2 regions of the Kurthia sp. YJT4 genome follow, and region 1 is predicted to be linked to the other one. Evidence: riboswitches for the same ligand, from Rfam matches in the RefSeq annotation. Region 1 holds a riboswitch; the other holds the start of a gene.
What was found. A riboswitch is a leader RNA that binds a small molecule or an ion and turns the genes downstream of it on or off. The one in region 1 is predicted to bind FMN.

Region 1 (5,084 bases):
TAACGAAACATCGGCTGTGAAAAATACCGCGCCTAATGTAAAGCCTGCTGTCCAAATTTCTGGTTGCATCGCCGTTTCGACTTCATCATTCATCCAACTATAAATAAAAATCGGTACAGCTACTGTTGAACCTAGTAAAGAATGGAATAAAAAAGATACACCTGAAATATTTCGTTTGGATGAAGCAAAAAAGTCCGATACATAGGATATGATTAATCCATATGTAAAAATCAAAGGAAATGAATACATACTAATGTTTAATGCCGAAGTCAAAAAATCATCTTGCTGATTACTATATAGCATCGGTAATATAAAAAACGCAGCAAGAGATGTAATGAAAGCACTGAGTAGTTTCCTTTCGGTCACAAAGCTTCCCCTCTCTATTTTATCAGTCATTTTTTCTCATATTGAAGCAAATTTCTTATTTTTTAATTTGTTCAATCGTCTTTGTCTTATTATACATATTTCTAATCTTTTTGCAAATTCTCTGACATTTATTGTAAGTTGTTACTTTAAAATGATATTTTTCTGTCATATTCGTCGCATACTTTACGTTGTTGTCACGAAAAAAAGTGTTGACCTTTTTTCATTTTTTCATTATATTTTGGTTAACTAGTTTTAAAATAAGTTTACACAAAGGGGATTTTTATGAGAAATGAACAATTGAAGATGTGGATTCTTTCCGCATTATTCGCAGCAATTATCGGGATTTTTGCACAGGTTACGATTCCACTGCCACTCATTCCAATTACAGGACAAACATTTGCAATTGGTTTAGCTGTTACAATTCTAGGACTTCGTTATGGCTCACTATCTGTGTTTATTTACATATTACTAGGCGCAATTGGGATTCCAGTCTTCAGTGGTATGTCAGGTGGTCTAGGCGTTGTTGCAGGACCAACTGGTGGCTATATTATCGGCTTCTTACCAGCAGCTGTAGCAATCGGTTTATACCTTGAAAGATTCGGTTTTACAAAGGTACAAGCAATCATTGCTAATATTATCGGAATGATTGTAACACTTGCTTTCGGTACAATCTGGCTAAAATTCAGTGCTGATTTATCTTGGACTGGTGCATTTATGGGTGGTGTCTATCCATTCTTACTTGTTGGTGTGATTAAAGCCATTTTATCTGCATTAGCAGGTATTGTTGTACGAAATCGCTTATTACATGCGCAATTACTACGTGTACAACATTAAAACTCATACAAAAAGCTTTGGCATTTAAGAAAATGCCAAAGCTTTTTTATCGTTATGCTTGGAAGCTTCTGCGTTCTTTCGTCATCCACTTACCCATTACATTAAATAATAGTAGGAAGACAATTGTTACAAGAACACCTTTAATAATATTGAATGGTAGCACACCCGCTACAATTGTAGCACGTAATGCAGCCCCTGTTTCAACAGGCATGTTTAAGAAGTAATTATACATTGGCATAAAGACGAAGTAATTTAATATACTCATACCTACTGCCATAGAGATTGTACCTACAACAAGACCAATTCCCAATCCTTTTTTTGTACTTAATTTTTTATAAACAAAGTACGTTGGAAGGATAAATAATAAGCCTGTTACAAAGTTTGCCATATGCCCTACTGGTACACCCGTTGGACTGCCTGTGTATACCCAGTCAATGACATTCTTTAGTAACTCGACTAAAATCCCTGCAAGTGGTCCCATAATAATCATTGCGACTAACGCTGGGATATCACCGAAATCTACCTCTAAAAAATTCGGGAATGGCGGAATTGGGAAATTAATTAAGTGTAGTAAAAATGCAATACTACTTAACATCCCAATTGCAATCATGCGACGTAACTTCTTGTTCTTCATATTCTGTTTTCTCCTTTTGTTGCGGATCACTTCAAAAAGAGGTAAGGCTGCGTGTGCTTATTTAAAATAGAAATCCCACGTAGAAGTACTTCTACGCGGGAGAATTAGGCAACATTAAATAAACGTTGTTCACTCATTTTTTTTGAACACAACGCTGTACCTTCACCTTCTCCCATCCAGACTATACTGTCGGCTTTGGAGTTGCACCAAATCAACCTGTTAAGGTTCGCGGGCTGAGAAATGTTAAACACTTCATTACCGCCGGTCGGGAATTACACCCTGCCCCGAAGATGAACCGTATTTATTTTTTTCACACATTCATCATACAAAAAAAGTCTTGAATTGTAAAGAGAAGTTTCTCTCGAATCCAAGACTTTTTCTTTATTCATTAAATTTCATCTGGTAGTGGTAGGAAGAATGTAAAGGTTGTACCTACATCTACTTCACTTTCTACTGTAATACGACCTCGATGTGCATTAATAATATTACTCGCAATAGCTAAACCTAAACCTGTGCCACCCTTACCTCTTGTTCGTGCTTTATCTGCTTTATAAAAGCGTTCAAAGACATATGCAAGGTCTTCTTTCGGAATACCAGCACCATCGTCTTGAATACGAATGCGCACTTGTCCTGCATATTGGTCTGCTAGCACCTTTACATGGCCACCACTTGCTGTATGACGAATTGCGTTATCCACTAAATTCGTTACAACTTGTTCGATGCGGTCTTCATCAATCTGAACGCGCGCATCATCTGAGAACTCTGTTTCATAACTTACTTCGATTCCTTTTTCTTTCCCGCGCTGTACGAACTTCTGTGTCATACGTTCAAATACTTGATTAATACTTAAGTCATCAAGATATAAACGCATCTTCCCAGATTCCATACGCGCTAAATCGAGTAAATCGGTTACTAATCGGCTCATACGCTGTGATTCATCATAAATAATACGCATCATTTCATTTCGTTCTTCTTCAGATGATACAACACCATCTAAAATCGCTTCACTATATCCTTGAAGCATCGAAATCGGCGTGCGTAGTTCATGTGATACATTCGCAATAAAGTCTGAACGTAATTTATCAAGGCGGTGTTCTTCTGTCTTATCTCGTAAAACAGCTACTGCACCACGTACTGATTCAGCGCTATATAAAGGACTAATTGAAATGACATAATATGCACCATCAATTTCTAATTCTTCTTCTAGTTCTTCTTCTAAATCAAGTACATGTTCTAGCATATGATAGATAGCTATTGGCAATGGTTTTGACTGATCTTCTTTCGATAAGAACCATTTTTGTAATAACAACTCTGCTGGTGGATTACTTAACAAAATCGTACGATCACGATTAAACGTAATTACTGCATCTGTCATAGACGTTAAAATACTTGATAACTGTTCTTTCTCTTGATTAATGACTTCCACATGGTGCTTTAACTGTCTACCCATTTGATTGAAGGCTGTTGCAAGCTGTCCAATCTCATCACGACTCAATACAGGTACTTTTGAATCGAACTTGCCTTTTGCGACTTCAAATGCAGCTTCACGCATTTTACGAAGCGGTGAAGTAATACGACTTGATAAGAAGAACGCAAAGAATGTCGTTAACACTAAAGCAATTGCAGCAGATAAAAAGACGATTTTTGTTGTCTCTTTTGTCGTACGATGAACAGCATCTGGGCTTTGATAGATGAAAACTGCACCATGCACTTTTTGGTCTACATTAATCGGCGACGCGAGTACAATATAATTCTCCATATGTTCTTTATCTGTTGTAGATGGTAATAACATCTCTTTTACAATCGGTTCATCTGATTCATAGACCTTGTCAAAAGCATGATTTTGAATGATTTTTTCACGAATTTCTTTTTGGTTTAACCCTTCTTGAAGTGAATATTGAATCTTCCCTTGCTTAGAAGAAATTAAAGCATTCGTTTCTTCTCCTAAAATATCATTAATAATGGATTCTGTAGCAGCGAGCGAATCATGTTCATTCACAATTCGTGCAATGGTTGTAGCTTCTTGGCGTAATGTTTTTTCTGCTTGTTGTGTATTAAAATTCGATAAAAATTCGAGCATGAGTACTGTGAAAATAAACAGTACAAATGAAACGAGAAGCAATATGGTTACCCATAGCTTCCCGACAACACTATTCCATATTCTAGTCATTTACGACCTCGAATTTATAACCTACGCCCCAAACCGTTACAATCATCTTCGCCGCATCTTCTGATACGCGATTTAACTTTTCACGTAAACGCTTTACATGCGTATCTACTGTACGTAAATCACCGAAGAAATCATAATGCCATACTTCTTTTAATAGCTGCTCACGGTCAAATACTTTATCTGGTGACTTCGCTAAGAAATAAAGTAATTCGTATTCTTTCGGCGTTAAGTTCACTTCTTCCCCATCTGCTGAAACGCGGTGCGCATCATGGTCAATTGTTAGATGCGGGAAGACCACTAAATCTTTTGAAGCAGATGTAGATGAAATAGGTGAGTAAGCAGCTGAGCGGCGTAAAATCGCTTTAATACGCAATACAACTTCACGTGGACTAAATGGTTTTACAATATAGTCATCTGCACCAATTTCAAACCCTTGTACACGATTCGCTTCTTCGCCTTTTGCTGTTAATAAGACAATTGGTGTTGTCTTTTTCTCACGAATATTTTCTGCCGCTTGTAAGCCGTCCATCTCTGGCATCATGATATCTAAAATGATACAGTGGTAGTCATTTTCTAAAGCTTTCTCTACGGCTTCTACACCATTCTCTGCTTCTTCTACTAAGTATCCTTCACGTTCTAAGTACATTCGAATGAGACGACGAATACGATCTTCATCATCTACAACTAAAATTGAAATTTGTTCACTCACAAATAATTCCTCCCCGGACTCTTATAGTCTTATTGTACAACCCCGTCATATAAATGAAAAGGAAACCACATCTAGTGTACACAGGATTGACACGATTTTGACGCTTTTATCCACCGTTTGTTCAAATTAAACAGGAAAACGGAATAAATCATCCTTTTTTTACCATACAAATTCTATTTTAAATGACTTTTTCTGATTATGCCACAGTTACTTTTCGAGTAAAAAAAGAGCAGCTTCTCTCCTCTCGAAGCGAATACTACTCTCTTTTATTTTTACTATTCTGCGTATGAATGCAAGCCTGCAATAATTAAATTCACTGCGACAAAGTTAAACATAATAATTGCAAAACCAATCACAGCTAACCAAGCCGA
Region 2 (5,084 bases), 720 kb from region 1:
AATTATTTTAATAATTTATTCGATAAATTGATATGCATTGCATAATGTTACATCGTTCGTTATCCTTAATTTATTGTTGAAATAAAGGATGAATTCAATATGAAGAAACTAATTAAAATAATTGGTGCACTTGTTGTACTTTTTGTTTTTTATATAGCTAATAATCAATGGCTACAATTATCAAAACATACGTTACAAGTAAAAACATTACCAAAAGAAATGAATGGTTTAACAATTGTTCAAATTTCAGATTTGCACGATGCAAAATTTGGTCGTCACCAACAACGACTAATTGAACAAGTAAAAAAGCAAAAACCCGATTTAATTTTTTTAACAGGCGATTTAATTGATCGCAATAATTATAAACTGGGAAGAAGTCTAGAAGCAGTTGATGGTTTTACAAAAATTGCCCCGACTTATTTTGTCGATGGTAATCATGAAATTTCAATTAATCGAGTTAAAGAGATTCATACAGCACTCCAAAAAAGGGGCGTGCATGTTTTAAATAATGAAGCAGAAACATTCTATTATAATGGTGCGCGTATTCAACTTATCGGTATTAGTGACCCTTTATCCGGCGAAACAACAGAAGATATGCTAGCAAAAGCGCTGGTGAATGTTCCACAAGATCAATTCAAAATCTTATTAGCACACCGTTCAGAATTTGGCGAAAAATACGCACAAGCTGGAATCGACCTTGCATACACAGGACATGCACATGGCGGACAAATTCGCTTACCATTTTTAGGTGGGTTAGTCGATCATGATGCCTCACTATTACCGAAACATACAGAAGGAATTGAACAAGTGGAACAGTTGCAACACGTAATTAGCCGTGGTCTAGGAAATAGTCTCTTCCCATTACGTGTCTTCAACCGCCCAGAAATCGTCGTTACAATTTTAGAATCGAAATAAACGGGCGAATGACCCGTTTGGACGAACGAATGACCCGTTTCGCCGGTCGAATGTCCCAAATCAATCAGCGAGTGACCCAACAACTTTAACGAATGACTCGTTTCGCCGGTCGAATGTTCGAATTCACACGATCCCAGTCAATTTAAGTCCCTCTCGAATTGCTCAAAAGCCTTGAAGAAAGTAAGGAAAGGGAGCAACTCAAGTCTTTTGGTCGAGTGACCCATTTTTGCCCTCGAATGACCCGTTTCGCACTCGAATGTCCCGTTTGAACGAGCGAATGTCCCGAATCGATTAACGAGTGAGCCAACAACTTCAACGAGTGACCCGTTTCGCCAGTCGAATGTTCGAATTCACACGATCCCAGTCAATTTAAGCCCCTCTCGAATCACTCAAAAGCCACGTAATCATTCGTGGTCTTTTGAGTTTTTTTGTAAAAAATCTAGTTTTCTGAATAAATTAGTGGTATGGTATAGCTACAATTAAAAAAATCTTCGGGGTCGGGTGAAATTCCCAATCGACGGTGATGCGCGTTAGAGCGATAAGTCCGTGAGCTTTTCGGAGCAGGAGCTGGTGAGAATCCAGGACCGACAGTATAGTCTGGATGAGAGAAGATGCTAAAAATTTGTTTATGATGCGAAAAAATCATAGGCTTATTTGAACATACCTTTTTCATCGACCTCATGTAAATGAAGGTCTTTTTTATTGTGACAACAGAATCGTCTTCGGGGTCGGGTGAAATTCCCAATCGACGGTGATGCGCGTTAGAGCGATAAGTCCGTGAGCTTTTTGAAGCAGGAACTGGTGAGAATCCAGTGCCGACAGTATAGTCTGGATGGGAGAAGACATGTAAAAATTTGTTTATGATCCGAAAAATCATAGGCTTATTTGAACATACCTTTTTTCATCGACCTCATGTAAATGAAGGTCTTTTTTGTTGTATCAAACTGAATAATCCTTCGGGGTCGGGTGAAATTCCCAATCGACGGTGATGCGTGTTAGAGCGATAAGTCCGTGAGCTTTTCGGAGCAGGAGCTGGTGAGAATCCAGAACCGACAGTACAGTCTGGATGGGAGAAGGATGTGTGAACAAAACTTGTTAAAAAGACGTATGTCAACAGGTTTATTTAGACATGAATTTTAATCATTCTTCCATAAAACTACCCTGAATTGTTTCATCAATCGAGGGTAGTTTTTTATTTTGGGAAAGGAGTGGTTCGTATATTTACAGGGATTGTAGAAGAAGTTGCGACAATTCAATCGATTCGACAAGCGAATGAAAATATGGTGTTGCAAATTCAAGCAGAAAAAATTTTACAAGATGCGAAACTGGGTGATTCGATTGCAGTAAATGGTGTTTGCTTAACAATTGAAAAATTAGAGCAGTACGCTTTTCATGCGACAGTTATGAAAGAAACCTTTCATACAACAACACTACATCGTCTACAGCTACGTGAAAAAGTGAATGTTGAAAGAGCTTTACAGTTGCAAGGACGATTAGGTGGACATATTGTGACAGGACATGTTGAAACAGTCGGGAAAATTCAGAGAATCTTAAAAACATCGAACGAAATTCGCTTAACGATTGAAACAGAACCGAAATTCATCAAACAGATGGTGCCAAGAGGTTCTGTGACAGTGGACGGGATTAGCTTAACGATTTTTGCGTTAAACGCGCGGACATTTGAAGTTTCGCTTATTCCGCACACATATGAAACAACGATTTTGCATATGAAAAAAGTACGTGATGTCGTCAATATCGAAACGGATTACATCGGAAAATATGTACAAAGCCAAATGGCGACAATTTTAACAGAAGATTTTTTACGAAAAAATGGATTTTGAGGTGAAAGAACATGCAAGAAATAGAAGAAGCACTTCGTGTTTTACGAGCTGGTGGCATGATTATCGTGACTGATTCTGAAACACGTGAAAATGAAGGGGATCTCGTTGCATTAGCAGAAACGATTACACCTGAACAAGTAACATTTATGGCAATTGAGGGGCGTGGATTAATTTGTACACCTATTTCTGAAGAAATGGCGACACGCTTAGCATTAGCGCCGATGACAGAAGATAATACGGATAATCATGGAACAGCCTTTACAATTTCGATTGACCATATCGATACGACAACAGGTATCAGTGCTTATGATCGTGCATTAACCATTCAAGCTTTAACAAGTGAACAAACCGTAGCACAAGATTTTCGTCGTCCAGGACATGTGTTTCCGCTTATTGCAAAAGCTGGTGGTGTATTAGAACGTGATGGGCATACGGAAGCAGGAGTGGATTTGGCAAAGTTATGCGATAAAAAAGAAGTAGCAGTAATTTGTGAAATTATGGGTGATGATGGACATATGCTGACAGGTGAAAAGTTGACCGCATTTGCTAAAAAACACGTATTACCTATCATTTCAATCGAAGCATTAAAACAATATATTGAACAAACAAAAGGAGCGTATTCAAAATGAACATGATCGAAACAACATTAATCGGAAAAGACTTAAAAGTTGGGATTGTATTAGGAAGATTCAACGAATTCATCACAAATCGTTTATTAGAAGGAGCAGTAGATGGTTTAAAAAGACATGGTGTAGCAGAAGAAAATATTGACGTCGTAAAAGTACCAGGTGCTTTTGAAATTCCATATATGGCAAAACAATTAACAGGTTATAAAAAATATGACGCAATTATTGGGCTTGGAACGGTTATTCGTGGTGCAACAACTCATTATGATTATGTGTGTAATGAAGCGGCAAAAGGAATTGCTTCAGTATCACTTGAAACGAATGTGCCAATTATTTTTGGCGTTGTCACAACGGAGTCAATTGAACAAGCTATAGAACGTGCAGGAACAAAAGCAGGGAACAAAGGTTATGATTCGGCTGTAGCAGCAATCGAGATGGCAAACCTTCATCGTCTATTAGAAAAATAGACTAGTGTAGATGACCTAGTATGTTTTATGCCAATAGATTGCTAGTTTCAAATCGTATAAAATGACTTGAAACCTATACTCATATAATAAACCTATATCTTTAGTTCGAAAGTCGTTGTTTTGTATAGTCAGCCTATTGAATGACAGTTATAATACTCATTTGGAAAGAGTATCCATGTTTTCAATATAGGAGGGACTATAGGGTGAGAAGAACAATAATGATTGGCGCAACGCTTATGTTAGCAATTGGAATAGGTCAAACGCCAACGATTGAAGCATCAGCAGCTACACAAATAAAGTATGTGAGTATAACAAATGGTAGCAATCTAAATGTTCGAAAAAGTGCGTCAACAAAAGCAACAACATTGGGGAAATTGCAAAACAATACGAAAGTAACCGTCATTTCAACCAAAAATGGCTGGTCAAAAATTAAGTATAAAAAAGGTTATGGTTATGTAGCAAGTAGTTACTTAACAAGTAAAAAGCCTACTTTAAAACCATCTTCAACTGTAACGTATTATGTCAGTACACCAGGTATTGATTTGAATGTTCGAAAAAGTCCATCAAGTCAATCACAAAAGCTTGGTACAATTAAAAATAAAAGTAAAATAGATGTCGTAAGCTATGGAAAAGAATGGTCGAAAATTCGTTATAAAACAGGGTATGCTTATGTGGCAACCATGTATTTAACGAAAAATAAGCCAGCACTTCAACCGTCCACAACAACGGTCTATTATGTGAAGACAAATGGTGTTGCATTAAATGTTCGAAAAAGTGCCTCTAGTACATCGACAAAATTAGGTTCTTTAAAAGACCAAACAAAAGTTGATGTCGTAAGTTACGGAAAAGAATGGTCAAAAATTCGTTATCAGTCAGGTTATGGCTACGTAGCAAGTTCGTATTTAACAAAGCAAAAGCCTGTGAGCGAATCATTTCAACAAATGACAGGAACGTACTATGCGAACCCAGGTTTAACAACAAATTTGAACGTTCGTACAGCACCATCCACAACTGCAAAAAAAATAGGTGAAATCAAGCAAAATACGAAACTACATGTTTTAGCGCAGTCAGATGCTTGGGTGAAAATTAATTATAATGGTAAGACAGCTTATGTGAGTAAAGATTATGTATCAAAAGAAGTAAAAACGAACTTTTTACGTAATCAAAATCGTTCATATGAAGTATATGATGTGGAAGAAAACGGAACGATTGAAACGATTTATCAAAAGCAGGAA

Region 2: another riboswitch for FMN. It lies ahead of ribE (riboflavin synthase); the one in region 1 lies ahead of QN089_RS04430 (ECF transporter S component).

Annotation. Positions count from the first base shown of each region.
Region 1 is NZ_CP126689.1:926,216-931,299, reverse strand. Features, by position in the region: gene QN089_RS04440 (hypothetical protein) at 1-366, opposite strand, end outside; gene QN089_RS04435 (biotin transporter BioY) at 649-1,200, shown strand; gene QN089_RS04430 (ECF transporter S component) at 1,253-1,834, opposite strand; FMN riboswitch at 1,995-2,130, opposite strand; gene QN089_RS04425 (ATP-binding protein) at 2,223-4,004, opposite strand; gene QN089_RS04420 (response regulator transcription factor) at 3,997-4,713, opposite strand; gene ccsB (c-type cytochrome biogenesis protein CcsB) at 4,989-5,084, opposite strand, start outside.
Region 2 is NZ_CP126689.1:1,645,293-1,650,376, reverse strand. Features, by position in the region: gene QN089_RS08110 (metallophosphoesterase) at 100-915, shown strand; FMN riboswitch at 1,399-1,532, shown strand; FMN riboswitch at 1,630-1,763, shown strand; FMN riboswitch at 1,864-1,997, shown strand; gene ribE (riboflavin synthase) at 2,124-2,756, shown strand; partial or broken gene ribB (3,4-dihydroxy-2-butanone-4-phosphate synthase) at 2,768-3,352, shown strand; gene ribH (6,7-dimethyl-8-ribityllumazine synthase) at 3,382-3,849, shown strand; gene QN089_RS08090 (SH3 domain-containing protein) at 4,053-5,084, shown strand, end outside.